2 regions of the Marinococcus sp. LNSP9103-4 genome follow, and region 2 is predicted to be linked to the other one. Evidence: a T-box and tRNA genes for the amino acid it is inferred to sense, from the RefSeq annotation. Region 2 holds a T-box; the other holds one or more tRNA genes.
The links. The T-box of region 2 lies ahead of pheS (phenylalanine--tRNA ligase subunit alpha). A T-box ahead of a tRNA ligase gene usually reads a tRNA of that ligase, here a tRNA-Phe.

Region 1: it has a tRNA-Phe gene. The T-box ahead of pheS (phenylalanine--tRNA ligase subunit alpha) is inferred to sense a tRNA for this amino acid. The anticodon was not compared.

Annotation. Positions count from the first base shown of each region.
Region 1 covers NZ_JBQLIA010000033.1:5,174-21,012, reverse strand. Annotated here, with positions in the region: gene ACTRXG_RS15675 (ammonium transporter) at 1-378, opposite strand, end outside; gene ACTRXG_RS15670 (AbrB family transcriptional regulator) at 713-1,762, opposite strand; gene ACTRXG_RS15665 (glutathione peroxidase) at 1,937-2,425, shown strand; gene ACTRXG_RS15660 (aldo/keto reductase) at 2,483-3,325, opposite strand; gene ACTRXG_RS15655 (uracil-DNA glycosylase) at 3,322-4,011, opposite strand; gene ACTRXG_RS15650 (DUF4190 domain-containing protein) at 4,212-4,484, shown strand; gene ACTRXG_RS15645 (hypothetical protein) at 4,669-5,304, shown strand; gene rlmH (23S rRNA (pseudouridine(1915)-N(3))-methyltransferase RlmH) at 5,356-5,835, opposite strand; gene ACTRXG_RS15635 (S1C family serine protease) at 6,188-7,435, opposite strand; gene ACTRXG_RS15630 (MBL fold metallo-hydrolase) at 7,649-8,443, opposite strand; gene yycI (two-component system regulatory protein YycI) at 8,462-9,397, opposite strand; gene ACTRXG_RS15620 (YycH family regulatory protein) at 9,399-10,763, opposite strand; gene walK (cell wall metabolism sensor histidine kinase WalK) at 10,760-12,610, opposite strand; gene yycF (response regulator YycF) at 12,614-13,324, opposite strand; tRNA gene ACTRXG_RS15605 (tRNA-Phe) at 13,551-13,626, opposite strand; tRNA gene ACTRXG_RS15600 (tRNA-Asp) at 13,810-13,885, opposite strand; tRNA gene ACTRXG_RS15595 (tRNA-Glu) at 14,085-14,159, opposite strand; tRNA gene ACTRXG_RS15590 (tRNA-Lys) at 14,165-14,240, opposite strand; gene ACTRXG_RS15585 (adenylosuccinate synthase) at 14,383-15,675, opposite strand.
Region 2 covers NZ_JBQLIA010000003.1:55,139-70,977, forward strand. Annotated here, with positions in the region: gene mqnC (cyclic dehypoxanthinyl futalosine synthase) at 1-714, shown strand, start outside; gene thrS (threonine--tRNA ligase) at 1,045-2,985, shown strand; gene infC (translation initiation factor IF-3) at 3,182-3,793, shown strand; gene rpmI (50S ribosomal protein L35) at 3,836-4,039, shown strand; gene rplT (50S ribosomal protein L20) at 4,081-4,434, shown strand; gene ACTRXG_RS03020 (sigma-w pathway protein ysdB) at 4,480-4,887, opposite strand; gene ACTRXG_RS03025 (M42 family metallopeptidase) at 5,154-6,242, shown strand; gene ACTRXG_RS03030 (TrmH family RNA methyltransferase) at 6,348-7,115, shown strand; T-box leader at 7,171-7,389, shown strand; gene pheS (phenylalanine--tRNA ligase subunit alpha) at 7,438-8,472, shown strand; gene pheT (phenylalanine--tRNA ligase subunit beta) at 8,488-10,911, shown strand; gene zapA (cell division protein ZapA) at 11,029-11,280, shown strand; gene ACTRXG_RS03050 (CvpA family protein) at 11,286-11,858, shown strand; gene polX (DNA polymerase/3'-5' exonuclease PolX) at 11,996-13,711, shown strand; gene ACTRXG_RS03060 (endonuclease MutS2) at 13,735-15,839, shown strand, end outside.

The DNA of each region.
Region 1 (15,839 bases), on a different contig from region 2:
GAAGACTACGTAAGCTGCAAGCTTCGCACGTTCAGCGAAACCGCCAAAAGCAATCGTAAGGGCAATCGCCGCAAATGCGAGCTGGAAGATAAAGTCGATGGCAGGCGTTAAACCGTCTGCGGTGCTTGCGTCCCCGTAAAAGAAGTTCGAAAGCCCGATGATGCCTCCAACGTCGTTACCGTAGATAAAACCGTACCCGACAGCCCAGAAGACAAGTGAGGAAATCCCCAGTGTAAAGATTGTTTTTCCTGCAATGTGACCCGCGTTTTTCATCCGGGTCGAACCTGCTTCCAATAGAATAAATCCACCCTGCATAAGAATAACTAAAATAAATCCAAGCATAACCCAAAGGTTATCAAGTAATACTATCGGATCCACGTTTTTTCCCCCTCTGTTATTATCGTGCAAGATTCATGTGAACTTAGCTAACATCTTGCGTTAAATAGTATTTTACCGTTTAAATTTTCAAAATCTAGTACTATGTAAGATAATCTTACACAAAAATGTCCTCCTTATGACTTAAAAATTCGAAAAATCAGTGATATGCAACGGGTTCAAAAGGTTTATTATTTTACGAAATAATTTTGTTTTCATTATTTTTGAAAGCGTTACCTTAAAATAATAGTCTTTTTATTTTTTCTCCAGCGTTTTCTCCCAAAAAAAGACGATAAAATTAATTATCGCCCCAGATGTCTATTTCTATTCAGTTCTGCTATACCGACTGTTTTTGAATAAGCCTCTGCAGCAGACGCACAAAAAATGGCAGGCAGAGAAACAACACGAGCACTCTTATAATATGGAGACTCGATACAAGAGTCGGTTCAAGATTTAAGGCAACCGCCGTGCTGCTCATCTCTGCTGCCCCTGCAGGGACTGTGCTGAGCAGACTCGTCACATACGGCAGACCCGTAGCAGCGTGAAACATTAGAGCGAGCAGCAGGCTGAAAATGAAGTAAAATCCGAGAAGCACCGCGCTTGGACGTCCGATCTCCTTTAATTTATAAAAGGTCGGACGGTCAAAACGAATACCGACCATCGCTCCGAGCAGAGCCTGACCGCTCCCGCCAATAACAGAGGGGAGTCCATTGTCTGTTGTCACCACCCAGTGGCCAACGACAAATCCAATTAGTAACCCGTAAAACAACGTTCCTGCCGGTACTTTATACAAATAATAAAGCAGAACCGTAGCCACAACGCAAATACCGAACACTCCCATTACTGCAGGAGAGACTTCGGATATCGCCGGTCCGGCACTTCCTATCGAGCCAATATCCGCCGGGGTCGTAAGACCGATAAAAATTGGTATCGTTAACACAAACAGCGTTATTCGCGTAGTGTGAAATGCCGCGACCATGCGGTTGTCAGCTCCGTAATCGCTGCTTAAGCCGATCACCTCCGAAGCGCCTCCCGGGACACAGCAAAAATAAGCCGTCAGCGGATCCAGATCCGTCCAGCGGTTCATCAGCCAGCCGAGACCAACGCCGAGCGCCATTGTTAAGCTGAGGGTAAGAATCAGCGGAAAAATATACTGTCCAAGAAGAGCAAAGATACCGGGCTCCATCATAAAACCAATGTTGCATCCAATCAAAGCAAGAACAGTGCGGAACGGCCAGCCATCAAATACGAGCCGTTTGTAAGCCATCCCGCAAACAATCCCTGTCACGAGCCCGCCAAGCAGCCATCCTGCCGGCAGCTGTAAGTAGGTAAACAAGCTGCCTGTTAGTACGGCAGCTGCTAATAATAAAAGTTTTGTCCGCTTCATCCTGATGCCTTCTTTCCTCATTCATCCATATCGGTTAATATTATAGCATCCTGATGAAATTGAAAAACCTTCCCGCTATTTCCTGCATTAATTGCATTTTATTCACAGCAGAGGAGTTTGAATGGGAATGGCGGAGGCTATACGAAACGTATTATTCGCTCAAAGGAGGAAATTATGACTGCCAGTATTTACAACATTGAGGCCGTCCAGGCTGATGGCACAGAAAAAACGCTGAACGAGTACAGGGGAGAGGTACTGCTGATTGTCAACACTGCTTCAGAATGCGGCTTCACTCCGCAGTACGAAGAATTGGAGGAGCTGTATCAACGATACAAAAACCGTGGCTTTCAGGTACTCGGCTTTCCTTCGAACGACTTTGGCGGCCAGGAGCCGGACACTATTGAAAATATCACGGAATTCTGCGAAACCAATTACGGGGTCAGCTTCGATATTTTTGATAAGATCCATGCCAAAGGAAACGAAAAACATCCCCTGTTCGACTGGCTTCTGGAGCAGACGAGCCCAGACCGTGAGATCGAATGGAATTTTGAGAAGTTTCTTGTTTCCCGCCACGGCGAAGTTCTCGGCAGCTTTAAAAGCAGTACAAAACCGACCGATCCGCAAATAACGAGCATGATTGAAACTGGCCTTCAGCAGTCTTAAAGATGGTAAACATAAAAAAGCAGCCGGCATAGCGAATATGCCGGCTGCTTTACTTCATTATTTTGTCGTTGACGCGTAATCGAACTCATCCGGGTGCAGACCATAACGGGCATCTTCATTCATGCCGTTGATCGTGTCCATGTCTTTCGTATCGAGTTCAAAATCGAACACTTCTGCATTAGAGCGGATTCGTTCGGCTGTAACAGACTTAGGAATAGATACAACCTTATTTTGAAGGGCCCACCGTACCAGAACCTGCGCCGGCGTTTTGCCATGCTTGTCAGCAATTTCTTTCACCGCATCGTGTTCAAGAAGATCGCCTTTCCCAAGCGGTCTCCAGCCTTCAAGCTGAATATCATGGCTTTGGCAGTATTCTAACAGGGCTTTTTGGAAAAGACGCGGATGAAACTCCACCTGGTTCAGCATCGGCGTGATTTCTGCTGTTTTCAGCAGCTCTTCGAGGTGCTGTTCGGTAAAGTTACTGACTCCTATGGCACGTACTTTGCCGTCTTTATACAGCTTCTCAAGCGCTCCCCAGGTTTCTTTGAACTTTCCGGGAACCGGCCAATGGATCAAATAAAGGTCCACTACATCAACGCCGAGTTTTTTACGGGAGCGCTCAAAGGCTTCCAGCGCTTCGTCAAAGCCGTGTTCATTGTTCCACAGCTTTGTGGTGATAAACAATTCATCACGCGGCACTCCGCTTTCCTGAATCGCTTCTCCGACGCTTTCTTCGTTGTCATAAAAGGAAGCGGTGTCGATGGAGCGATAGCCTGCCTGCAGGGCGGTTAAAACAGCATTTTTTACTTCTTCACCTTTTTCTGCCTGATAGACGCCAAGGCCTAACCACGGCATTTTTACTCCATTTGCTAAGGTTGTTACAGATGTTTGAATACTCATGTACGATCTTCCTCCTCTGTTGGAATACACCAGTCAATTTCCGGACGCCCGGCCTCTTTCAAAAACTGATTGGTTTTTGAGAACGGGCGGCTTCCAAAGAATCCTTTATTAGCGGAAAACGGACTCGGATGTGGAGATTTAATGACTAAGTGATGCTCATTTGTAATAAGCTCTTCTTTTGCCTGAGCATGGCGGCCCCATAAAATGAATACCACGGGATACTCTTTTTCGTTAGTCTGCCGGATTACTTCATTTGTGAAGGTTTCCCATCCTTGTCCTTTGTGCGAATTCGCTTCCCCTTTTCGCACTGTAAGTACTGTGTTCAGCAGAAGCACTCCCTGCTTTGCCCAGGAAACGAGGGAACCATGACGCGGTTTTTCACAGCCCAGGTCTTCTTCCAGCTCTGCATGGATGTTTTTCAGCGATGGGGGGATGGAAACATCCGGATTTACGGAAAAACTTAACCCGTGGGCCTGCTTCGGCCCGTGGTAGGGGTCCTGACCAAGAATAACCACTTTTGTATTCTCGTATCCTGTATAATGCAGCGCATTAAAAATATCGTGCATATCAGGATAGACGGTCTTTTCCTGGTATTCTTTTTTTAAAAATTCCCGCAGCTCCTGATAGTACTCTTTTTCGAATTCCTTTTCGAGCACAGGAGCCCAGTCATTCTGCAGAATTTCCATAGCCGCGTCGACTCCTTCGCCTGCTGATTTCTTTTACTGTATGCTCTAAATCCTTAATATCCTTTTTTTAGAAAGATCAAACGTAAGCAGTCCGGGAAATGTCAATAGAATGCCACTCCTGTTCATTGTTTTTGCTTCACAGTCGCGTTACGATAAAAAAGACGATAATGTGATCTGGTATAGTGAAGGAGCGGCAGCCCATGAATGAAACTGATACAGTGGCGACCCAGCCAAGAAGCCTTAAAGCCATCATTTCCTTAGTCCTGGGGTTTGATGCATTCATTTTTCTTGTAATTCTTTTTCCTTTCAGTGTAATTTTCGGTATTATTGGTTTGTGGACCGGGATTAAAGCATTAAAGGACATTAAAAACTATCATTACCGCGGAAGAAAAGCAGCATTGGCCGGAGTCATTTTCAGCTTAATTGGAACGATAATAGGAGCTATCATTACGTTAAATGTTTTTGTATTATGATAAAAGTATCGGCGCTTTTAGGTTTTTTGCACCTAAAAGCGCCGAATTTTTGTCCGTAAAGTAAAGCATCCCTGCAAAAAAAAGCAGCTGCCTATAAAAAGAAATGGCCGGCAAACAAATACTTGTTTATCCTTCTCACCGGCAGTACTATATAACTATTAAATACATTTTATTAGGAGGTTATATGAACAAAAAGATTATACCTGTCGTAGGTCTTGTTTCCTTATTCATGCTTTCAGCCTGCAGTACTTCTATAGAGACCGAAGCTGCTTCAGGGTCTTCTGTGAAGGAAGAACTGCAGGAAATAAAGGAAAAGAACGAGAAACTGAAAACAAAAGTGTCCAATCTGCAGGAAAAAAATGAAGAACTCCGCGAGAAAAAGAACAGTCTAAAAGAAAAGAAAACAAATCTAAAGGAAAAGAACCAGAATTTACTGGAAGAAAACGAAGAGCTTAAGGAAGAAAACGCAGAATTAAAAGAAGAAGCAGGGGCCTTCAACGAGGAGGAAGAAGAGACAGAAGCTTCATCCGATTCCAGCGAAGAGACAGACGGAAGCTACACGAACGTTATCGCTTCGATTACTGAAGAAGAGGCAGAGACCCGTATTAAAGAAAATGCAGAGAGCGACTGGCCTGACGACTACGTCATGCAGGATTTCGTCATAGAGGAGCAGAGAGCTGCCTACGAGAGCTTATCAGAGCTTTCCATCGACACAGGTACAAAGGAAACGCTTCTGCAAAACGCTTACGACGACTGGGGCTATGATTTTGTTATGGTCGAATTCGCCTATGAAGAACAGTTAAGCGCCTACAATAATTAACTGTTAAACAAGCGCCTGCTCCTTTAAGAGTAAGCGCTTTTTACATTCCTTTTACTTATGGTACGGGCTACCCGCATTAATTTGTACTACACGGTAGATCTGCTCTGTAAGCATCAGGCGTATTAATTGGTGGGGGAAGGTTAACGCAGAAAATGACCATTTGAAATCCGCCCGCTTTAACACTTCTGCGGATAGGCCGAGCGATCCACCGATGACAAAAACAATTGTACTCGTCCCCTGGACGGCTAAATCCTGGAAGGTTGCAGCCAGCTGTTCAGAAGAAATCATTCTGCCTTCCGGCTCAAGAGCAATCACGTATCCCCGTTCAGGAATCTTTTTGAGAATGCGTTCGCCCTCTGTATTCTTTACCTGCTCATTTTCCTTATCACTGGCCTGCTCCGGTGTTTTTTCATCCTTTACTTCAACAATTTCCAAGGAGCCCTGCCTGCTCAGTCTTTTTTTATATTCTGCGATTCCTTCATTGATGAATGTTTCTTTGCATTTACCGACGGCAATAATCAATATATTCACAAGTCTTTTCCCTCCAGCTTATTTTTCCACAGAAATTGTCCACATATTCACAAGTGAACGAGCCTAAATTGACAAGATATATTCTGCTTTTTCTCCCCGATACTCACAGGGTGTGGATATTTTTTCGCTTTCATCCACAATCCTATCCACACCCACAGCTATACTTTTTTCATTTTACAATACGTCATCCAATGATTATCTTATATGTTCTTTACAGCAGTATAGCAAGGGTTTGTCCCTCTTTCTCCATACAATTTTCTTAGCGTCTATTGTAGCATATATTTTCTTCAGTTCGACCATATCTATATTTATCCACAAAAAAAGAGCCTTCAATGGAAGGCCCTGAATTGATTTATTCACCTGTGGATGCTGTCTGTGTTAATTCTATATCCGTTGTCTGCTCTTCCCCGTTCCGGTAATACGTTATAGTAACTGTATCTCCGATTTCGGTGCTGTTATAGAGATAATTCCTGAGGTCGCTGCCTCCCTGTACTTCTTCGCCGTCAATTTGAGTGATCACATCGTTTTGTTCGAGTCCTGCCTCCTGCGCGTCAGAATTTGGCTGGACCTGGGTCACGTACACTCCGTGATCCACATCTTCCGGAAGTCCCAGCTCTTCTGTCCAGTTGTAGCTTGACAGTTCAGAAATTGATTGAATAGCAACACCCAGCTGCGGGCGTTCTACTTCGCCGTCTTCTTCTAAATCTTCAATGATTGGCACTGCCACTGATGTTGGAATCGAAAACCCGATGCCTTCCACCGAAGACTGGGCAATTTTCATCGAATTAATGCCGATGACCTGACCTGAGCTGTTGACCAAAGGACCACCACTGTTGCCGGGGTTGATCGCTGCATCCGTCTGCATGACGTCTGCTTCCCAGTCATCCTGTCCATCCCCGTCGTAATCCACCGGAATACTGCGATCCTTCGCGCTGATGATTCCCTCTGTCACTGTTCGTGACAGATCTGTGCCGAGCGGATTCCCAATAGCGATTGCCTGATCACCTACCTGCAGGTCATCCGAACTGCCAAAATCAGCTACCGTGTCTATCTGTCCGCCATCTACTTTTAACACGGCCAGATCAGTATAAGGGTCAGTACCGACAATCTCTGCTTCCAGCCGGGTATCATCCTCTAAGCTGATTTCTACTGAATTTGCCCCTTCTACTACATGGTTGTTGGTAACAATAAACGCTGAGCCGTTTTCCTTTTTATAAATAACGCCAGAGCCGGTCCCCTGTTCGACAGAGTCTTCGCCCTGGTCCTCGCTGCCCTGAATACCGGCGTTTTCTGACTGAACCTGATTAAACACTCCGACTACAGCCCCGGAAACCTCGTTTGCTGCTGCTGTTACCGTGCCAGCCTCTGCACTGACTTCTTCCGTAGAGACGTCGGATCCGGAACCGTTGTCCGATAAATCTGCCGTCCCGTCAATCGTTTCAGTATTTTCCCCTGAAACCGAATCATATATAAACGGTGCTGATACTGTCATTACCCCTGCACCGAGAATTGCCCCCACAAAGCCCGCGATACCTACATTTCTGCGACTTTTCTTTTGCTTCTGACTTTCTTTTCTTGCATGATCATCATAATAACCCATATTCCGACACTTCCTTTTTCATAAGATACCGGGGCTGATTTCAGTGCTTTTGACATATACTGAAATGAAGACCCTTTATCATACCCGTCTCGGGTGCCGGGATGTATGTTTATTGTACGAAGAAAAAGCACGCCCCGTCCAGTAAAAGGGTGTGCTTTTGATAATTTTTTACGTTTATAGAGAATACCCCTAAGGTGTACCATATATATTGGTTTAAAGGGTATGCAGGCTTGTAGGAAGAAATGGATCCGTATCGTAGAGGTGAAACGTATGACCTATTCCTGTTTCCTCTTCTTCAAGCACCTGCTTTACCGTCATCCGTGCCAGATCTTTCATGTTATTGTCCCGGCTTAAATGCGCGAGATAGATTCTGCTCGTCCGCTCTCCGACAATATCCGCGAGCGCATAAGCGGAATCCTCGTTCGACACGTGTCCGGAATCACCCAGAATTCGTTTTTTAACATTCCAGGGATAGCGGCCCATACGAAGCAGATTAATGTCGTGGTTTGATTCAAAAACGTACGCATCGGCATTTTTTACCGTGCCTTTGATCTGGTCGCTGACGTATCCCATATCTGTGGCAAGCGCCAGTTTTTTGCCTTCATGGTGAAACACAAAAAACATAGGATCTGCTGCATCGTGCGAAACGTGGAACGGCTCAAGCTCAATATTGCCAAATGCAGCCGGCTGATTTCGGTCAAGGTGAAATTTCTGTTCCAGGGGCACCTTCCCGATAAGCCCTTCCATCGCCTGCCACGTTTTTACGTTGGCATAGACCGGCAGCTGGTATTTCCGGCTTAATACCCCGACGCTTTTAATATGATCGCTGTGTTCATGGGTAACTATCAGCGCGTCCAAAGCTGCTGGATCCACACCGATCGCATTTAAATTTTCCACTATTTTTTTGCCGCTCAAGCCTGCATCAATCAACAAACGCTGCTTCCCAGTCTGTACGTAAATAGCATTGCCTGTACTGCCGCTGGCAAGTACACTGAACTGCAGTGTCATTCTATCCTCCTGCTTTCCCTATTCATTAGCCGGTGCTTCTTCCCCGTTTTCCGCTGAACCATCTTCTTCAGCATCTTCTTCCGGGTCAGAGTCATTTTCCGGCACCTCCGGTTCGACCATGATATCCTCTTCGCCGTTATTCTCCATTACCTGCTCCCATGATTGGACGCGCTGGGTTCTGGCATTCACCAGGTACCTCGATTCTCCGTTTACTTCCACAATATACATCGGTGTATATAAATAAACGTTTTCTCCCTGAGGTGTAACCTGGTTAAAGTAACCGACGCTCACATCGCTCACCGTATCGTTTGTCTGCAGAATACCGTTGCTCGGGTTCCCCAGGGCTTCAATAGCATCCTCCGGAGGAATGGTGCTGTCTGCCGGAGTGGCATCGAGCTCAAAATACGACTGTCGGAAGCCCACAATCTCGTCCTGGTCGTTAAACACCAGCTCAAGCTGGGCAGATGTTTCCGGTTTATAAATCTGCTTGTCGTCAAACGTCTGATAATAGTACTGCCTGTTTAACTCTTCATCCATCTGACCCTGTTCATAATCGTCTGCACTCCAGACATAGTCGCTTAAAAAGGAGGCCAGATCCTCGTTCCGGTTAGCTTCAGATATTTCCACCGGTTCCTCGAGCGTAGCACTCATTCCAATCAATCGTTCGTTTGATATATACGTAATTTCACTAATGTTTGAGTTGTCTTCTACCTTTTGAGAGCGGCTCCCGCCTTCAAAATCCACGTAGCTTGCTTCTAGATGAAGCTGTTCAATCCGGTCCGGCAGATCATCCTCTGGATACCCATAGAGCCGCTGTTCTGATTCCTCACCGCCTGTCTGGGAGGCAGAGCTTTCCTGGTAATTGGTCTGCTGTTCTAAATAACTCGAAAGCAAAAATGTATTAAGAAGCAGGAAAACAATAATAAAAATGGTCTTTGTTCTCGCCCAGTCCATCTTATTCTCCTCCTTCTTCGTTATCGTCTCCGCCAAAATCCACTGGAGACCAGCTGCCGTCGCAGCGGACAAACCACCCGGGCTCCATGTCATAATAGCCGGAATTTTCCCCGTTTCTTGAAATGCTGTAGCCGATTTGTATATCTTCAATCAGCGAAGAACTGCACTGCTCCTGTACAGCATCGAGCGTTTCTTCCCCGGTAGGAAGATCGGTGGAGACACCAGCATCCCCGGTCCTGACCGGGTTATTTTCCAAATCAAACAGCGGCCGGGAATACCCACTTGTCTGCGTGCCTACATTCGACACCTGAATGGAAGCAAAATCACTGCCATTGGAGTCCCGAAAGACTGGCAGACCGCCTTTATTCATTCTGAAGGTAACCGTTGTTTCCCCGTCCAGGGTGGTGGAATCATAATACTGGTAATTATCCGACCAGCCGGCATGATTATTCACGAACTCGAAGGAAGAAACAAGGCTGCTTGTATCATTACCGTCTGTCTGCTCCGAATAGGTTGGGTTGGCATAACGAAGGTAATCCCCGGCATTATTAATCCGCAGCTCTCTCGTGCCGTCTGTGAGGACTTCCGATGAATCATAGTTGTACGTCTGAAGGTTTTGGCCATTTCCTTCCGGCAGCAACACCTGCTGAAAGCTGTTGGCTGATAAACTCGTGGAAGCATAGGTATAATTCGTCCGGGATCCCGGATCTTCGGGAATATAAATATGCTTTTCGTACCCGTTTTCATCAGCACTGTAAGTAAGCATGTTTTCGTATTCCGAGAGATACCGTTCATGCTCCACATCGCTTTTATCCAGGCTGGTGTTGCTGTTTACAACTACACCCTGATCGTAGGAAACAAACGCAGCGTTCAGTTCTTCACTTGCCGGTGAAGCTGTTAATATAATCCGGTCAATCGAGCCATCCAGGATGCTGGATGCTTCATCGCTTTCATCTTCAAAGCTGAACAGTTCATTGATCATCGACCACGATACCGACGACGGAAATACAAGCTCCATCGAATATTCTGCTGAAGAGACGTTTTCGTACAGCTCATCATGCTCCAGGTCAGTCGCTGATGTTTCTGTGATGCTTGCCTCTTCGAGCTGCCGGAAGGCTTTGTCCAGGTCAGTTGAAGCCTGGTCCTCGGTCATGAGAACACTTCTGCCATTTGAACGCACTACTCCCTGATTCGGCCGGACGATTTCACCTGCTTCCCGGGTCTCTGCTATTTCTGTCGTTTCCTGTACGGTTTCAGAGGAATTGACGCTATCATATTCGGGCTGAAACGACCAGTTCTGCCAGGTAAGAAGCAGACTGCCTATTACTAAAATCGTTAACACCCAGGATTTGATTGTTTCTTTCATGATCCAGCCTCCGCTTTATTAATCACTGAATATGGCAGCGTAATTAATATAGTGGTTCCTTTTTTCCATTCACTGTCAGCCGCAATTCTTCCGCCGTGCGCATGGATAAATTCCTTGGCAATCGCAAGACCCAGTCCGGTGCCCCCGAGGTTTCTCGCTCTCGCTTTATCCACCCGGTAAAACCGGTCAAAAATACGGTGCTGGCTTTCTTTTGGAATGCCTACACCCTGATCGCTGATTTCCACGTCTACAGCATCGGCACGAGTAAACATCTGCACACTGATTTCCCCGCCATCCGGCGAGTACTTCACGGCATTTGAAAGCACGTTATCAAAGACTTGATAAATCCTGTCTTTGTCCATATCTACGTATACCGGGTAGGAAGGGACTTCTTTATAGAAAGCAATATTTTTATCCTTGTTAATCATTTCAAAGCGTTCAATCACCTGATTAATCATTTCAGACAGGTCCACAGTAAAAAAGTCCAGGCTGATTTCGTCACTGTCCATCCGCGAAAGCTGAAGCAGGTCGTTCACGAGCCGGATCATTCGGTCCGTTTCGTTCTGGGTCACCTGTAAAAAGCGGGGTCCCAGATTTTCATCCTGCATCGCTCCGTCTTCGAGAGCTTCCATGTAGCTCTTCAGCGTAGTCAGCGGAGTTCTTAATTCGTGAGAAACATTTGATACAAATTCCCGGCGCTCTCTTTCGATCTTTTCCTGCTCCGTGACATCATGAAGCACGGTAATCAGACCAGTAACCGGTCCGTCTTCGTTTCGCACGATGGAAAAGTTGGCCTGCAGCAGAAAATCCTGTTCCTCGCTGCTGAAATCCAGCATAATCGCTTCATTATAATCATACAGATCACTCGATGTCAGCGTCTCAGACAAATGCAGAGCTTCTGTAATGTACGTGCCTTCCATTTCGTCGCTGTTTTTGTTTAACAGCTGCTCAGCGCGTTTGTTCATCAAAATGATGCGCCCGAGTTCATCAGTGGCTATAACCCCGTCTGTCATATGGGTCAAAACCGAGCTTAATTTCTTCCTTTCATCCTCGGTGCTTGCCTGGCTCTCTTTTAGTTTCAGCGTCAGCTGGTTAAAGGAATGGGCCAGCTGCCCGATTTCATCGTTGCCGTACACGCGGACTCTGCGGGAAAAGTCTCCTTCCCCCATAATTTTAGCCTGGCGCTGCATGTCCGCGATAGGTCTTGTAATCGTGCGGGCCAGCAAAATACCAAGGATGGCGTTTAAAATCAGCACAATAATGCTCGCTGCAATTAAAATACTGCTGATGTCATTTACCAGGCTGTATACGCTCGACATGTCGGAACGCACGTACAATACACCCAGAATTTCTCCATCTTCTTCGATCGGCCGCACAATTAAGCTGACCCTGTGGCCGCTGTCGGCCTCCCAGCGCACTTCTTCAAGCGTGTTCCCTAATAACGCCCGCTGCACAAGGTCATCGTTCGATTGGTTATTGACGATATCCTGCTCGTTTATATTCGACGTGCCTAAAATAATTTGATTGGAGCCGATCACCCTGGCTTCCGGACTCGAATGGCCCGGGTCATTGTTTGCTCCTGAATTGGCAAACTGGCTTAATAAACTGTCGATATCCTCCTGAACCGTATTATCGTCTTCTCCTCGACTCTGTGTCAGTTCTTCCTGCACATTATACTCCAGAAGATCGGTCTGCTCGGCGAGCGTATCATTAAAATTTTCCACGAGCGTGTCTTCAAGGGCGCTCGTGAAAAATACGGTAATGAACTGCATCGCTACAAAAATCAGCAGCACGAAGATCAAAATGAGTTTAAAATGAATCGATTTGAAAAAATCGATAATCTTCATACATTACTTCTCCTGTTCTGGATGTTTTAAGTAGTACCCAACACCACGTCTTGTCACAATCCACTCAGGGAAGCTCGGATTGTCTTCTACTTTCTCTCTCAAACGGCGCACCGTTACATCCACGGTACGTACGTCCCCAAAGTAATCATAGCCCCACACGGCCTGCAGAAGATGCTCTCTTGTCATTACCTGGCCGATATGCCGGCCGAGGTAGAGAACCAGTTCAAACTCACGATGCGTAAGGTCTATCGGCTCGCCGCGTTTTGTTACTAAATACGCATCCGGGTCTACGAGAAGGTCACCAATTTTTATAGCATTCTGCGGCTCGGTGCTGCCTTCTTCCGCTGCCGGCTGCTTCCTGCGGAGATTGGCTTTAACTCTGGCAAGAAGCTCCCGGTTGCTGAACGGTTTGGTTACATAGTCATCTGCTCCAAGTTCAAGGCCTAGCACCTTATCGATCTCCCCGTCTTTAGCAGTTAACATGATGATGGGCATATCAAACCGCTTCCGGACTTCTCTGCATACTTCCATGCCGTCCTTGTTAGGAAGCATGACGTCAAGAAGAATCAGATCCGGACCGAAATCATCCACCTTTTCTAAAGCTTCGTCGCCGTCATATGCACAAACAACCTGAAACCCTTCTTTTTGAAGATTAAATTCTAATATATCAGCAATTGGCTGTTCATCATCGACTACTAATATTTTCTCATCCATGTTCCCACCGCTCCATTCCTCAAATGTGAAAAGGCATAAATTCAGTCATCTATGTGTAGTAACTCCCTGCAAAGGTATGCCTCTTTATGTTTATTGCAAAATATTTAAGAGGATTACAATTCTCTTTCACATTGTAACACAGCTCTTTATCTGTTCCTATCGAGGCCTGAAGCCTGTGAAAAAAGCGCCTGGACGTCAAAGTCCAGGCGCTGGTTATTTATAAAAATGGTGGCTCGAGACGGAATCGAACCGCCGACACGAGGATTTTCAGTCCACTGCTCTACCGACTGAGCTATCGAGCCATGCTAAAAGGAATACTTTTGCTTAATTGATGCTCTTGCTTTTAGATCCACTGTCCTTACCCTCATCCTTTGCTTATTCGATGAAGCAATTCGGGACGTACAACTCGCAGAATGCTCGGAGAAGCTTTGCTTGTTGCTCTACCGACTGATCTGACTGGCCATGAGTGAATCAGGAAAATAAAATGGCGGGCCTGACGGGATTTGAACCCGCGATCTCCTGCGTGACAGGCAGGCATGTTAACCACTACACCACAGGCCCTTTTTAAAAAGAATACACTGCGAATTTTCTCGTCTGCTGCTTTCGTTGGCTGCAGTCACGTACGCTTTGTACGTTCCTTTGCTCTCTCCCTGGCATACTCAACCTTCTGGTGTCTTCTTTCCAAAAATGAGTAAGGGGGAATACACTGCGAATCTTATCGTTTGTTTCAGTTCTGTTCATTTTCTGCTTGATAAGAAAATGGTGACCCGTACGGGATTCGAACCCGTGTTACCGCCGTGAAAGGGCGGTGTCTTAACCACTTGACCAACGGGCCTTTCATGGTGAGCCATGGAGGATTCGAACCTCCGACCCTCTGATTAAAAGTCAGATGCTCTACCAACTGAGCTAATGGCTCCTAATATGAAGAAATTGTCGCTGTGGATAACGACAACATGAGTAATATTATCACGTCACAGATGCAATTTCAACTAGTTTTACATGAAAAAAGTGATTCGTTGAAAAAAGCATCCGCCTCTATGGCAGATGCTTAGTGGTTTTTATTGGATAGCCCATACACCGCGGACCATATTTGTCTGATTCCGGTCCGGGCCTACTGAGAAAATGCTGATAGGAATGTTGGTCAGCTGGGAAATACGTTCAATGTAATGACGGGCATTTACTGGAAGATCCCCGAGCGACGAAGCACCGGTGATGTCTTCTGTCCAGCCCGGCAGCTCTTCATAAATCGGCTCGCACTCTGCAAGTACCTTCAGGCTCGCAGGGAATTCTTCCATAATCTCTCCCCGGTACTTATAGGCCTTGCATATTTTGAGCGTTTCAATACCGGTCAAAACATCAATGGAATTTAAAGATAAATCGGTGATCCCACTCACCCTGCGGGCATGACGCACGACTACGCTGTCGAACCAGCCGACACGGCGGGGCCGGCCGGTAGTGGTCCCGTATTCGTTTCCGACTTCACGAATCTGGTCCCCGATTTCGTCAGACAGCTCTGTTGGAAACGGGCCGTCGCCAACGCGGGTCGTGTATGCTTTGGAAACGCCCACCACGTGCTGAATTTTGGACGGTCCTACTCCCGAACCGATAGTTACGCCGCCAGCGATAGGATTTGAGGAAGTGACAAAGGGATACGTGCCCTGGTCGATATCAAGCATCACGCCCTGCGCACCTTCAAACAGCACCCGGCGGCCTTTATCGATCGCTTCATTCAACTCTACCGATGTATCGCAGACATACTTCGCAAAGAACTGGCCATACTCATAGTATTCATCCAGAATATCTTCAAGCTCAAACCCTTCTGCGTCATACATTCTTTCGAGCAGACGGTTCTTTTCTTTCAAATTCCGCGACAGTTTTTCCCGGAATTCATCTTTATCCAGAAGGTCAGCAATACGGATGCCTACGCGGGCAGCTTTATCCATATAAGCCGGGCCAATGCCTTTACGGGTCGTTCCAATTTTATTTGTGCCTTTGCTGTCTTCTTCCACGGCGTCGAGACGCAGATGGTAAGGAAGAATAACGTGGGCACGGTTGCTGATACGCAGGTTGCTTGTATCAACGCCGCGCTCATGCAGATATTCCAGCTCTTCAACGAGCGCTTTCGGATCAATAACCATTCCGTTTCCGATGACACATGTTTTATTATCATAAAAAATTCCGGACGGAATTAAATGAAGCTTGTATTTAGTTCCTCCGAAGACAATCGTATGACCAGCGTTATTTCCACCCTGGTAACGGGCCACAACCTCCGCATTTTCTGATAAGTAATCCGTTACTTTTCCTTTTCCTTCGTCTCCCCACTGAGTTCCTACAATTACTATTGACGACACAGCGTCCACCTCCACAATCTCTCCTGCCGGCACCTTAGGCATATTTTTCTTGCTTATCCAATAACGTTCACTTGGCTTCATCTAAAGTTTTCATATTCTTATTTTATTATGGAGAAAATCCCTTAGATAGTCTATCAACCACGGCACACAAAGTCAATAAAACA
Region 2 (15,839 bases):
GATGTGACGATGCACTCGTTTACACCGGCAGAGGTGTACAAAATGATGGAAGTGTCCGGCCTGTCCTTGAGAGAGGTATTAACGGCTCTTCACGAAGCAGGTTTGGATTCACTTCCGGGCGGCGGCGCCGAAATTCTCACAGAGAAAACGAGAAAACGGATCAGCCGCCTGAAATGCACGGCCGATCAATGGATTGACTGCATGAAAATGGCTAAAGAGGTCGGTATGCACGGCACTGCAACGATGGTTATCGGCTTTGGCGAATCCAACGAAGAGCGGGCAGAACACCTGTGGCGTATTCGTGAGGCGCAGGATGAATCCAACTGCTTTTTGGCTTTCATATCCTGGACCTTCCAGCAGGATTACACAAGCATGAAAGGCGAGCGTATTACACCGGAAGGCTATCTCCGTAACGTTGCCATTTCACGCTTGTTCCTGGACAATATCCCGAACTTCCAGTCCTCCTGGGTAACAGCAGGACCAGAAACGGGGAAACGCTCCCTTTCCTACGGCTGTAACGACTTTGGCAGTACTATGATGGAAGAGAACGTTGTTTCTTCAGCCGGTACCACACACAAAGTGAACATCAACCGTATTCTTCGTTTAATACGGGAAGCAGGCTACACGCCGGCTCAACGTAATACGAAGTATCATACACTCCGGGTGTTTGAGGGAGAAGAGAACAGCGAAAAAGACTTTGTAATGCAAAACTAAATACAGGTTGCATGAAAAGAAGCTTTTCGCTATGCTGAAATAGCGAAAAGGAAAATGCAAGGATGAGGCCATGAAAATAAAACAGGCGTCCCAGAGAAGAGAACCATGGCTGGAAGTTCTCTACGAACCGTTTTATTTTTACCCCCTCGGAGCTTCGGCAGGGAACAGCAGTATCTGCCGGCGGATCCCCGGCCGTTACCCGGATAGAGTCGTCCCTTTACAGGGGATGGAAACTAGGGTGGAACCGCGGCTGAGCCCGCCCCTTTCGAGGGGGCGGTTTTTTTATGCGTTTTTCTGTATATTACAGTAATAAAAGGAGGATAAATCACAGTGGCAGAACAGGCAATTACGCTCATATTTCCAGATGGGAATGAAAAATCATATGATATTGGCACGACGACAGAAGAAGTAGCCGGCGGGATCAGCTCGGGACTGAAAAAGAGTGCGCTGGCAGGAAAAATTAATGGAAAAATGGTGGATCTACGCACTCCGCTCCGGGAGGACGGTCAGATTGAAATCATCACGTATCAGTCCCCGGAAGGCCTTGAAGTGCTCCGGCACAGCACCGCGCACGCGATGGCCCAGGCGGTGAAGCGCTTGTTTGATGATGTGCAGCTTGGTGTCGGCCCGGTGATTGAAAACGGATTTTATTACGACATTGATACGTCGCACCAGCTGACGCCGGAAGACCTTCCTAAAATCGAAAAAGAGATGAATAAAATCATCGATGAAAATCTTGAAATTATTCGCGAGGAAGTGTCCCGGGAAGAAGCAGTCCGCTTTTTTAAAGAGCTTGGCGACGAGCTGAAGCTGGAATTAATTGAGGATATCCCGGAAGGAGAACAGATCGCGCTTTACCGGCAGGGAGAATTTGTCGATTTATGCCGCGGCGTTCATGTGCCGCAGACATCCAAATTAAAAAAGTTTAAGCTGATGAATATTTCCGGGGCATACTGGCGCGGGGACAGCAGCAACAAAATGCTGCAGCGTATTTACGGAACCGCCTTTGAAAAACAGTCCCAGCTTGACGATCATTTGAAAATGCTCGAAGAAGCTAAGGAGCGCGACCACCGTAAAATTGGCAGAGAGCTCGACATATTTACGACAAGTCAGACAGTCGGACAGGGCCTTCCTCTCTGGCTTCCAAACGGTGCCACGATCCGTCGGATTATCGAGCGCTATATTGTGGATAAAGAAGTGCGTCTCGGCTATGACCACGTGTATACGCCGGTACTTGGTTCCTCCGAGCTCTATAAAACGTCGGGCCACTGGGACCACTATCAGGACGACATGTTCCCGCCGATTGAAATGGATAATGAAACACTTGTGCTTCGGCCGATGAACTGTCCGCACCACATGATGGTTTACAAAAATAAAAAGCACAGCTACCGCGATCTTCCGGTACGCATTGCAGAGCTCGGAACGATGCACCGTTATGAAAAATCCGGAGCGCTTGCCGGTCTTCAGCGGGTGCGGGCGATGACGCTAAACGACGGTCACATTTTTGCCCGTCCGGATCAGCTGAAGGATGAGTTCATTCGTGCTGTACGCCTGGTTCGTGAAGTCTATCATGATTTCGGTATCAAAGATTATACCTTCCGGCTTTCCTACCGGGATCCGGAGGATAAAGAAAAATACGTGGACGATGACCAGATGTGGGAAAATTCCGAGCGCATTCTGAAAGAAGCGATGGATGCGATTGACGCTGAATACGTGGAAGCAGAAGGCGAAGCAGCATTTTACGGTCCGAAACTCGATGTCCAGGTAAAGACAGCAATGGGCAAAGAAGAGACACTTTCCACTGTCCAGATTGACACTCACCTGCCTGAACGATTTGATCTCACGTATGTGGGAAGCGACGGCGGCGAGCACCGTCCGGTAGTCGTCCACCGTGGCATTGTGTCTACGATGGAACGCTTTATCGCTTTTCTGCTTGAAGAGTACAAAGGCGCCCTGCCGACGTGGCTTTCCCCTGTACAGGTGAAAATCATACCGGTCTCGCCTGACGTTCATCTTGACTACGCGAAAGAAGTGGAAATGGCACTGCAGGCCTCGGATGTCCGGGTGGAAGTGGATACAAGGGATGAGAAGCTCGGCTATAAAATCCGCGAAGCCCAGACGCAGAAAATTCCTTACATGCTTGTGCTTGGTGACAAAGAGCAGGAAGCGAACGCCGTAAATGTACGCAGATACGGTCAGCAGGATTCGGACTCACAGCCGCTGAATGATTTCGTGGAAAATGTAACAGCGGCTATCAACGAATATCGATAAAAAGGTTGACGTCCTAATGGGGCCGTGCTAAGATGTCCTAGTGTGAAAATAATTAATCCCTAAAGAAGAAGCGCCCGCTTCTCACCTGACCGACAAACGTTGGCTGGTTATTACTAATATATTGAATGTGTAGAGCATATATTCTGTATACGTGTGGGCGCTTCTCTGTTTTAGAGGGTGTCTGCACGTTTTTTCGTTGTGCCAATGGTATGTATTTGCGTGGAAGCCCCGCGCACTAAATTTCTGGAGGTGGCTTATTATTCGTAAGGACCAAAAGGTAAACGAGGGCATCCGTGCCCGTGAAGTTCGACTCATCGACTCTAACGGAGAGCAGCTTGGAGTAAAATCAAGAAACGAAGCTTTAGAGCTGGCCGGGAAAGAAAACCTTGACCTTGTTCTTGTCGCTCCAAACGCAAAACCGCCTGTCTGCCGTATTATGGATTACGGTAAATATCGTTTTGAACAGCAGAAAAAAGATAAAGAAGCCCGGAAAAAGCAAAAAACGATCAACGTGAAAGAAGTTCGTTTGAGCCCGAGCATTGAAGAACACGACTTTAATACAAAACTGCGTAACGCAAGAAAGTTTTTGTCTAAAGGCGATAAAGTAAAAGCAGCTATCCGCTTCCGCGGTCGTATGATCACACACTCTGATATCGGTAAAGAGGTGCTTGACCGGTTTGCAAAAGAGTGTGAAGACGTGAGTACGATTGAAACGAAGCCGAAAATGGATGGCCGCAGCATGTTCCTCATGCTCGCTCCAAAAGCAGAGCAGGAACGGGAGCAAAAAGAAGAATCCAGTAAAGAGTAGACAGCGGTCAGCCCGTTATATTAAAAAAGGAGGATGTCACTTATGCCAAAAATGAAATCTCACCGCGGAGCAGCAAAACGTTTTCGCAAAACAGGAAGCGGCCGTGTAAAACGCGCACGCGCATTCACGAGCCATATGTTTTCGCATAAATCCCAAAAGCAAAAGCGTAACCTGCGTAAGCCGGAGCTTGTTTCCAAGTCCGACTACAAGCGTATCAAGACACTGCTGCCGAAAACGAAAAAATAAGCACGACCAAATAATTAAGATAAGCTAAGGAGGGGTTGACGATGCCAAGAGTAAAAGGCGGATATGTGGCACGTCGCAGACGTAAACGAGTATTAAAACTCGCGAAAGGTTATAGAGGTTCTAAGCATAGACTGTTTAAAACAGCACAGGAACAGGTAATGAAGTCCCTGCAGTATGCTTACCGGGACCGTCGCCAGCGCAAACGCGAATTCCGTAAGCTGTGGATTGCACGTATTAACGCAGCAGCCCGTTTAAACGGCTTGTCCTACAGCCGCATGATGCATGGCCTGAAGCAGGGCGGTATCCAAATGAACCGTAAAATGCTCGCAGACCTTGCGGTAAATGACGAAAAAGCTTTTGCAGAGCTTGCTGAAAAAGCGAAATCAAACTTATAATCAAACAAAAAAGCGGAGCGCCCGGTAAATCAGGCGTTCCGCTTTTTATTGTTTCTCGGGCTGTTTTGCTTCAAGCTGCTGCATGAACTCCTTCACCGGGCTGTTCCACTCGATAGCAGCTTCCGGATAGAGGGATAAAATTTCCCGCTCGAGAAAGGTGAAATCCTCGCGCTGGAAGCCGCGCAAATGCTCACTTTCAATCACCCACAGCGAAATCGTAACGACTTCAAACGATTTTTCGGTTGTACCTACGTATTTTTCGCCTTCAAACATGACGCCTTTATGGGTCGCCAGTAAATTTTTCCGCACGTTTTGCTGGTCATCAAGCAGATAGAATTGCTTTTTATGGTGAGCTGCTTCCAGCTTTCTCCTAGAATTATTCCAGTATCTCCAAAACGAGTATATGATAATAATAAGAGCGATCAACAGCAGCACTCGTAAAAGAATACCCAATCTTTACACCCTCCTCTGCATCTATCGGATTAAGCGTACATAAGCCTTCTCATTTCTAATATATACGCACAGTCTGCTAAAAAGTTTCACAGGCACCAGGGTATGATAGATTATGTTTGAGCCCTGCGGCAAAGTTCTTTATACTGAATATGGAAGAACCCGCACCACACCGCTTGTATGGATGAGAATATTAGCCCGCAGCATTAATAATATTTTCCCTTTGCATGTGTGTGTAAAACAACCGTACATAAAGGAGGCAGCACGAAATGGCAGAATTAGACCCGACATTGCAGATGCTAAAGGACCTCACGGACGCAAACGGCGTTCCGGGGAACGAACAGGAACCGAGAAAAGTAATGACCCAGTATATTTCTCCTTACGCCGATGAAATGAGCACCGATCGGCTGGGAAGCCTGATTGCTAAAAAAACCGGACAGGCCGGCGGTCCGAAATTAATGATTACCGGACATCTGGACGAAATTGGTTTTATGATATCGGGAATCGATGAGAATGGCTTTTTGAAATTCCAGACCCTTGGGGGATGGTGGAGCCAGGTGATGCTCGCCCAGCGGGTGAAGGTAATGACGAGAAAAGGAAATATTACCGGGGTGATCGGCTCAAAGCCGCCGCATATTCTTCCGGCGGAGCAGCGCAAAAAAGCAATGGAAATTAAAGATATGTTCATCGATATCGGTGCTTCAAGCAAGGAAGAAGCAGAATCATTCGGCGTGCGTCCGGGAGATTCGGTCGTGCCGGTATGTGATTTTGAAGTGATGAATAATGAAAAACTGCTGATGGCAAAAGCCTGGGACAACCGTATTGGCTGTGCTATCGCGATTGAGGTGCTGAAGCGTCTCGAAAATGAATCCCATCCGAATGAAATTTACGGCGTCGGTGCTGTACAGGAGGAAGTCGGCCTGCGCGGAGCGAAAACAGCAACCAACCTTATTCAGCCGGATATCGGCTTTGCTGTCGATGTAGGGATTGCCGGGGATACGCCGGGTGTCACAAGTAACGATGCCAGAGCGAAAATCGGCAAAGGCCCGCAGCTTCTTATGATGGACGCCTCCGTCATCGCACACAAAGGGCTGCGTGATTTCGTTGTCGGTGTGGCTGAAGAGAAAGAAATTCCTTTCCAGTTCGACATGATGGCAAACGGCGGCACAGATGCAGGGTCTATTCATCTATCCGGCGAAGGAGTACCGGCGATGGCCATTACGATTCCGACCCGCTATATCCATACGCATGCGGCTATTCTGCACCGGGATGACTTTGAGCATGCCGTGCAGTTAATCGTAGAAATTGCTAAGCGTTTGGACCGCGACACAGTAGATTCGTTAACGTACGAAGCATAAAATACCAGCCTTTCTGTCCGTGAGGGACGGGAGGGCTGTTTATTTTCTTTCTGCGGCGGGTCAAAGTGTGCTACGATGAGAGAAAATACTGGGGGAGACAGCGAAGTGAAGCGGATAGAATCGGCAAAAAACCCGAAAGTAAAAGAGATAAAAAAACTTCATAAGCGTAAGGAACGTGAAAGGTCAGGGCTTTTTTTAATTGAGGGAGACCACGCGCTGACAGAAGCCGTCCGGTCGGAGGCCTGGATTGAAGAAATTTTCATTGAAGAGCATAAAGAGTGGCCGCAGGTTTTTAATGAAATTCCAACACCGGCCACAGAGGTAACAGAAAGCGTAATGAAAGAAATCAGCTCGACGGAAACCCCGAAAAATATTGTAGCTGTATGCAGAATTCCTGAATTTTCTAATGTAAGAAGCGGCGGATATTCATTTTTCGTGCTGGTGGACAGCATTCAGGACCCAGGTAACCTGGGAACAATTATCCGGACGGTTGACGCGCTTGGAAAAGGGGTAGTCGTTCTCGGCACAGGTACGGTGGATGCGTACAACGAAAAGGTGGTCCGGGCGACCCAGGGCTCACTGTTTCATGTCCCAGTACTGCAGGAGGACCTGGGTGAATGGCTGGAATGGCTGCAGGAAACGGACATTCCGTGCTTTGGCACTTCGCTTGATGAAGGTACGTCGTATTCGGCACTTGAGCCGCAGCCTTACTTTGCGTTAATCATTGGCAACGAAGGAGCCGGCGTACAAAAGAAATGGCTCGAGCGGACCGACCAGAACCTGTACATTCCGATTCCGGGCCAGGCAGAATCGTTAAATGCGGCAGTTTCTGCCGGCATTCTGCTGTATCACTTGAAGCAAACAGATTGGTGATGGTTGCAATCGGGCCAGGCTTTTTCTATAATAATTCATATTGAAACATATAAACACAAATGCGCAGATGAAGAGTAGTAGCATCGCTTCCTGCTGAACAGGGAAAAGGTATCGCTGACTGAAAATACCTTGCAGTAAGGATTTGTGAATTCGCTTCGGAGCAGCCGCTGGAGTATTCCCTGTGGAAGAAAAGCGTGCCGGAACCTGTCGTTACAGGAGAGTGAGCTGTGCACTGCAGCTAACAAGGGTGGTACCGCGAGCCTTCGTCCCTTTCAGGGAGAGGGCTCTTTTTATTTGGCATAAAAATGGAGGGAACCAGGATATGATAGAACGCTTGGAGGAGCTGCAGCAGGAAGCGCTGCAGCAGATTGAAGAAGCTGGCGATACAAAGGAATTAGAGCAGGTGAGAGTAAAATACTTAGGGAAGAAGGGTCCGATTACGGAAGTGCTCCGGGGGATGGGGCAGCTGTCCAAGGAAGAGCGTCCTGTGGTCGGCCAGAAAGGAAACGAAGTACGGGAAGCTATTCAGGAGCGTCTGGAGAAAAAAACAAAAACGCTTGCCGACGAAGCATTAAAGGAAAAGCTTGAAAAAGAAACGCTCGATGTGACACTGCCGGGACGTAAGGTCCAGCGAGGGGCGAAGCACCCGCTGACAAGCGTTGTGGAAGAAATTGAAGATATCTTTATCGGTATGGGGTTTGAAGTGACTGAAGGACCGGAAGTCGAAACCGATTATTATAACTTTGAAGCGATGAATCTGCCAAAAGATCATCCGGCCCGTGACATGCAGGACTCTTTTTATGTCAGCAGTGATCTGCTGCTGCGTACACAGACGTCGCCGGTACAGGCCCGCTCGATGGAACGCCACCACGGCGAAGGGCCGGTGAAAATCATCTGCCCGGGCAAGGTCTACCGCCGGGACGATGACGATGCTACCCACTCCCACCAGTTCATGCAGATCGAAGGGCTGATGGTTGACGAAAATATCCGGATGAGTGATTTAAAAGGGGTGCTCGAAACATTTGTGAAAAAATATTTCGGAGAGGAAAGAGAAATTCGTCTCCGCCCGAGCTACTTCCCTTTTACCGAGCCGTCTGCAGAACTCGATGTTTCATGCGGTATCTGCGCCGGGGAAGGCTGCCGCATCTGCAAGCATACTGGGTGGATTGAAGTTCTCGGATGCGGGATGGTGCATCCGCGCGTGCTGGAAATGAGCGGTTTTGACCCGGACGTATACAGCGGCTTTGCCTTTGGCATGGGAGTAGAGCGCTTCTCCCTACTGAAATACGGCATTGATGATATCCGGCATTTTTACACGAACGATATGCGCTTTTTAAAACAATTCACTCGAGTATAGAAGGAGAATGCAGATATGTTGATCTCATATAAATGGCTGAAAGATTATGTGGATATTGAAGATATTACCCCCGAAGAAATTGCCGATCGCCTGACTACAGGAGGTGTAGAGGTGGACGCTCTGTACCGGCGTGCCGAACCGATTGAGGGATGCGTGGTCGGGTATGTTACCGAAGCCGAAAAGCATCCGGATGCGGATAACTTAAACATTTGCCAGGTGCATCAGGGAGCAGAGACAGTACAGATCATCTGCGGTGCTGACAACGTGGCAGCCGGACAGAAGGTCGTAGTGGCAAAGCCGGGCACCGTTCTGCCTGGGGGGATGGAAATTAAAGCAACGGAAATCCGCGGCCAGCAGTCCAACGGCATGATTTGTTCTCTCCAGGAGCTCGGCGTGGAAGCCAAGCTGGTGCCTAAGCATGTGGCTGAAGGCATTTTCGTTTTTGACGAGGATCCGGAGACGGGATCGGATGCGGTAAAAGCTCTTGGCTGGGACGATACAGTGATGGATCTGGATATTACGCCAAACCGTGCCGACTGCCTGAATATCCTCGGGGTCGCCTACGAAGTGGCAGCTCAGCTGGACCGGACCGTCCGGCTCCCTGTGACTTCGGTAAAAGAAAGCGAAAAGCCTGCTTCAGCAGCGGTTAATGTGAAAATCGAAAACGGGGAGGACACTCCTTATTACGGAGCAAGAATCGCTGAAAACATTCAGGTGAAGCCTTCTCCGTACTGGATGCAGAACCGCTTGATGGCCGCGGGCATCCGGCCGATCAGCAACGTCGTGGATATTACCAACTATGTGCTGCTTGAATACGGGCAGCCGCTGCATGCGTTTGATTTTGACGCCTTCGGATCCGACGAAGTGCTCGTGCGACGAGCGTTCGAAGATGAAGAAATACAGACGCTCGACGGTAATAAGCATCATCTTTCCACGGAGCATTTGGTCGTAACCAATGGTACAAAGCCGACAGCCCTTGCAGGAGTAATGGGTGGAGAACACTCAGAGGTGAGCGATCAGACAACAAATATTCTGCTCGAAGCAGCCCTGTTTCACCCGTCCCTGATCCGCCAGGCGTCAAAGGATACGCGGATACGAAGCGATGCAAGTGTCCGTTATGAGCGGGGGCTCGACACGGAGAGAGTGGAGCAGGCAGCAGACCGGGCGGCGCATTTATTCGCTGAATATGCGGGCGCCACTTTGCTTCAGGGTATCGAGCAGGAGGACCACCGGGAGCCGGGCGGCCGCTGGGTACGGGTGAGTGATCGCCGTATCAATCAGCTGCTTGGAATGGAGCTCAGCGGTTCAGAAATGGTCCGTATTCTCGAACGTCTCGGCTTTCAGACCGCCGACAAGGAAACGAGCAGTATCGAAGTATATATCCCAAGCCGCCGCCCGGATATCCGCATTGAAGAGGATGTGGCTGAAGAAATCGCTCGGATGCACGGCTATCAGGACATTCCGAGTACACTTCCTAAAGGTGCTACAACGGCCGGAAGCCTGACTGCCGAACAGAAAAGAAAGCGGACAGTACGCCGCTTTTTGGAAAGTGCCGGGCTGAGTGAAGCTGTCACCTATTCCCTGACGACTGCCAGCTCAGCTTCCCGTTTCACGCTGTACCCGGAAAAGTATACGATGGAAGTAACCATGCCAATGAGCGAAGACCGCAGAGTACTGCGGCAGAGCCTGATTCCTCAGCTTCTTGAAGGAGTCAGCTATAACCGCAACCGCCAGACGAAAGATATCGCTTTGTTTGAAATGGGCTCGGTGTTTCTTTCCGAAGAAGAGAATGCTGCTGTACAGCCGGAAGAACGTATTATGCTTGCTGCGGTAGTAAGCGGAAGATGGGAAAGCCACCTATGGCAGGGAGAAACAAAAAATGCAGACTTTTACGTGATGAAAGGAATTGCTGAAGGCATTCTTGAAGAGCTGCACGTAGAAAGCCGTGCTTCGTTCACTTTGGCAGAGCACAGTGATATGCACCCCGGCCGTACCGCAGACATACAGCTGGATGGAAAAACGGTGGGATACGTCGGCCAAATTCACCCAACAACGGCTGGTGAGTGGGATATAGCCGAAACGTATGCCCTGCAGGTTGATTTAACCTCCCTGCTTCAGGCGGTGGAAACGCCGGTTCGTTATCAAACGCTTCCGCGCTTCCCTTCCACTACCCGTGATATTGCGATTGTTGTGGATGAAAATGTGCCTGCAGCTGAAGTAAAAGAAGTCATTGAGTCCGCAGGTGGAAGCACGCTGTACAGCACCTCCCTGTTTGACGTTTATCAGGGCGAGAATCTAACGCCCGGCAAAAAATCCCTGGCGTTCACGCTGGTCTACCTGGATCCGGAAAGAACACTGACCGATGAAGAGGTCAGCTCCGCGCACAACCAGGTGCTTCGCATGCTTGAAGAAAAAACCGGGGCAGAGCTCAGGCAGTAAACAGCTGCCGGGCATCTCCCGGTTTAAAAAAGGGCCTGTAAAGGGAAAGATATTCAGAGCCTTTTTATTCTGTTACTATTAAGGAAAAGGCACATTCAAGAACAGGGGGCGGAAGACGTGGCTGATGATCAAAGTAAAAAACGCACTACGGTTACAATATACGGCCAGCAGTACACGATTGTCGGTGATGAACAACCCTCGCATATTAATCAGGTCGCCAATTATTTAGATAAGAGAATGAAAGAGTATAAAGCATACAATCCTTATTTGGATACGACCCGCCTGGCGGTATTGACGGCTTTAAACGTAGTGGATGACTATATAAAACTCAAAGAAGAAGTAAACAAGGACAAAGATTCTGAAGGATAATGGCTATGGAAATAGTAATAAACGTTCTGCTTGTTGTGATTTTAATCGGAAGCTTTTTTACAGGGCTTCAAAGAGGCTTTGTTCTTCAATTGCTTCGCCTTGTCAGTCTGGTGGCAGCGTTTATTGTTGCGTTTTTATTCTATGAAGAAGTCGCGCAGTTTTTAGAACAATGGATCCCCTACCCATTCGGCCAGCAGGCGGAAGGGACGTTCCTGGCTGCTTTTGATACCCGCAGCTTGTTTTATTATTCGATTGCCTTTCTTCTTTTGTTTATCGGCACCCGCATCATCGCCGGCTTTTTAACCGGAGCAGCAGGCGGCATTGCCAGACTTCCGGTGCTTAGAACGATTAATTACTGGCTTGGTGGTGTGCTTGGGGTGCTCGAAACGTACGTAATTTTATTCGTTGTGCTGGCTGCAGCTATGCTGATGCCGTTTCCGGCTCTTGAGCCGGTAATAAACAATTCGGCAGTCGCCAGCTTTATATTACATGAAACCCCATGGCTTTCCGGCTGGTACGAGCAAATCATGCCGGCAGACCCCGGGAACATGGACGGCCCAATAGAGAATGAAGGCTGACTTCCCTGTGTTTCACAGGGAAGTCTGTTTTTATGTCTTCAGCCCGGCGGCGTGAGCTTAGACAGAATTATTAACTCCCGTTATACTCAAAAAAGAATGCCTAACATGATTAAAGCTGACATGTGGAGGAGAATAGCATGAATAAAAAAGATCTGATCGGCCATTTGGAAACAATTGCTGTATATATGGAAATCAAGGGGGAAAACCCGTTTAAAATTTCTGCCTACCGTAAAGCGGCTCAAGCGCTTGAATATGATGAGCGTTCACTAAATGAAATTGAAGATGCTGGCAGCTTAAAAGGCATCGGTAAAGGCACAGCTGCGCTGATAAAAGAATGGCGGGACAACAACGGGGAAACAGAACTGATGCAGACGCTGACAGAAGGAGTGCCGGAGGGATTAATTCCGCTGCTGAAGCTGCCTGGACTGGGAGGAAAAAAAGTGTCGAAGCTCTATCAGGAGCTCGACATAACGGACCGGGACTCGCTTGAACAGGCGTGTTTAACTCATGAAGTACAGAATCTCGAAGGGTTCGGGGCGAAAACCGAGCAGAAAATACTCGAAGCGCTCGCAGAAGAAGGCAAGCGACCGGAGCGACTGCCGATTGCCTATATGCTGGAAATGGCCGAAAAGCTTGAAGCGTCCCTCGAAAAAGTGGAAGGGGTGCAAAGGTATGCGCGGGCTGGAAGTCTGCGCCGGGTGGAAGAGTCGGTGAAGGACCTGGATTATATTATGAGTGTGGAAAACGCCGAAAATGTCCGCAAACAGCTGGTGGAGATGCCCGAAATAACGAAGGTTATTAATGACGGTACAAGCAAGGTCAGCATTGAAATTAAAGGGGAATATAATGTTCAAGTAGATATTCGCCTGGTAAAGGAAGAAGATTTTGCAAGCACCCTGCATCATTTCACCGGTTCTAAAGACCATAATGTACAAATGCGGCAGCTCGCAAAGGAACGAAACGAAAAATTAAGTGAATACGGCATTGAAGATCAGAATGGACGCAAAACTACGTTTCAGAATGAAACCGAATTTTACGGCCACTTTGGTCTGCACTTTATTCCTCCCGAAGCGCGCCTGGGGAGAGATGAAACGGATAAATTCCGGCAGCCGTATTCATATATAGAAAAGAAGCATATCCGCGGTGATCTTCATATGCACACTACGTGGAGCGATGGGTCTCTTTCCATCCGTGAGATGGTGGAGGAAGTAAAGAAACACGGCTACGAATGGCTGGCTCTTACGGACCATTCTAAATACCTGCGGGTCGCCCACGGACTGGACGAAGAAAGAATCCGCAGGCAGATAGAAGAAATACGTAACGTCAGAGAAGAAGAAAAAAATATTCAGATATTTGCCGGTATTGAAATGGATATCCGGCCCGACGGAACGCTCGATATTGAGGATGAAGTTCTCGAAGAGCTTGATGTCGTAATTGCTTCCATCCATTCCTCCTTCTCCCAGACAGAAAAAGAAATTATGAACCGGATGGAACAGGCGCTGGAGCATCCGGAAGTAAATGTTATTGCCCATCCGACGGGAAGACTTTTAGGACGACGGGACGGATACAAAGTAGATGTAGACCGGCTGATGAAACGGGCGGGCGAAACAAACACAGCGCTGGAGCTGAATGCCAATCCCAACCGCCTGGATCTTTCGGCTGAATGGCTGAGAAAGGCTGCTGAGCATAATGTTCTTATTGCAATCAATACGGACGCCCACAACCCTGGTATGCTTGATCATATGGACGTAGGCATATCCATTGCCAAAAAAGCGCTTCTTCAGCCAGAGCAGATCATAAATACAATGACGGCGGAGCAGTTAAAAAAATGGCTGAAGCGCAAGAAACAATAGAACAACCAAAGAGGTGAGCATTGTTGAATGATAGAACACTCCGTGTGCTGGAATACGAAAAAATGAAAGAGCAGTTGCAGGCTCATGCCGGCTCCACTCTTGCCAAAGAACGGATTGAACGGCTGCAGCCCTACCGGGAGCTTGCGGAAGCGAAGGAAGCACAGAGCTTCACCGCGGAAGCAGCCAAAGTAATACGGCTTCGGGGACAGGCACCCCTCGGCGGCATACGCCAGATTCATGCCCATGTGCGCCGGGCTCAAATCGGCGGGATGCTGAACGCCGGCGAGCTCACAGAGGTTTCGGACACCCTGTATGCCGGCCGCCGGATACGGTCGTTTATTCTGGATATGACAGAAGAGACGGTGGATCTCCCGCTGCTTGAGGGGCTGGTGCGGCAGATAGTGACTCTCCCCGAGATTGAAAAGCAGATCCGTGACTGTATAGATGAAAACGGGGCGGTGCTAGACAGTGCAAGCTCCGCCCTGCGCGGACTCCGGCAGCAGATGAGAAGCCTCGAGTCATCGGTGCGTTCGAAGCTTGAACAGTACACCAGGTCGCCGGACCAGCAAAAACGCCTGTCTGATTCCATCGTAACGATACGCAACGACCGGTACGTGCTGCCGGTAAAACAGGAATACCGTTCGTCATTTGGCGGTATTGTTCACGACCAGTCGTCCACAGGGGCTACTCTTTTCATTGAGCCGCAGGCGGTCGTTTCGATGAATAACGAACTAAGAGAGGCAAGACTGAAAGAACAGCGGGAAATTGAGCGAATTCTCCAGGAACTGTCTTCATATATTGCTGAAGACGGGGAAGAGATTCTGGTAAATATGAATACGCTGACCGAGCTCGATTTCACATTTGCCAAAGCCTACTATGCAAGAGATCAGAAAGCGGTGCAGCCGGAGCTGAACAATGAAGGAAGGTTCCGGTTCATGGAGGCACGGCATCCGCTCATTGACCCGGAAGAAATGGTGCCGCTTGACCTGGAGCTTGGGGAAGAGTTTGGAACGCTTGTCATTACCGGCCCCAATACGGGCGGTAAAACCGTGACACTTAAAACGGCTGGTCTGCTGACGCTCATGGCCCAGTCAGGGCTGTTTGTCCTCGCAGAAGAAGAAGCAGAAGCCGCTGTATTTTCGAAAGTGTTTGCCGATATTGGAGATGAACAGTCGATTGAACAGAGCTTAAGTACGTTTTCTTCCCACATGACGAACATTGTAGATATCGTCAAGCAGGTGGACAGCGAATCGTTTGTGCTTTTTGATGAGATAGGCGCCGGCACCGATCCGGAGGAAGGCTCGGCTCTTGCCGTCAGCATTCTGGACTATGTCCAGGAAGCCGGGGGCAGATTGATTGCTACCACGCACTACAGTGAACTGAAAGGGTATGCGTACAACCGTGACGGGGTAATGAATGCAAGTGTCGAATTTGACGTGGAAACATTGAGGCCAACGTATCGGCTGCTCGTAGGTGTACCGGGCCGAAGCAACGCGTTTGCTATTTCAAGGCAGATCGGCCTGCCGGATTCTATTATTTCCAATGCAGAAAAAGAAATGAGCACAGATACAAAGCAGGTCGAAACGATGATTGCTTCTCTGGATGAACAAAGAAAAGAAACAGAATCGGCATGGCAGGAGGCAGATGACCTCCGGCAGGAAGCGTCCAGGCTCTGGCAGGAGCTGAATACTGCCTGGAATGAAGTGCTGCAAAAACGGGATCAGATTATTGCGAACGCAGAAGGTAAAGCAAAAAGCGAAGTCGATAAGGCGAAAGCCCAAGCGGAGGAAATTATTGCCGAGCTGAAGGAGATGCAGAAGGAAGGCGCGGAAATTAAAGAACACCGCCTGATCGAAGCCCGCAGGCAGATGGAACAGGCAGCTCCTGCGATGACCAAAAAGCAGAAACAGGTGAAACAAAAAGCCCAGCAAGAACGTACCTTTGAAGTAGGAGATGAAGTGAAGGTGCTTCGCTTCGGGCAGCGTGGACATATTGTAGAAAAGGTAAATGACAAGGAATTTCAGGTGCAGCTTGGCATCATGAAAATGACAGCGAAACCCGAAGAAATGGAAAAGCTCAAATCAGAGCCCGTGAAAGAGCCTAAACGTCAGGTCGCCACGACTTCTAC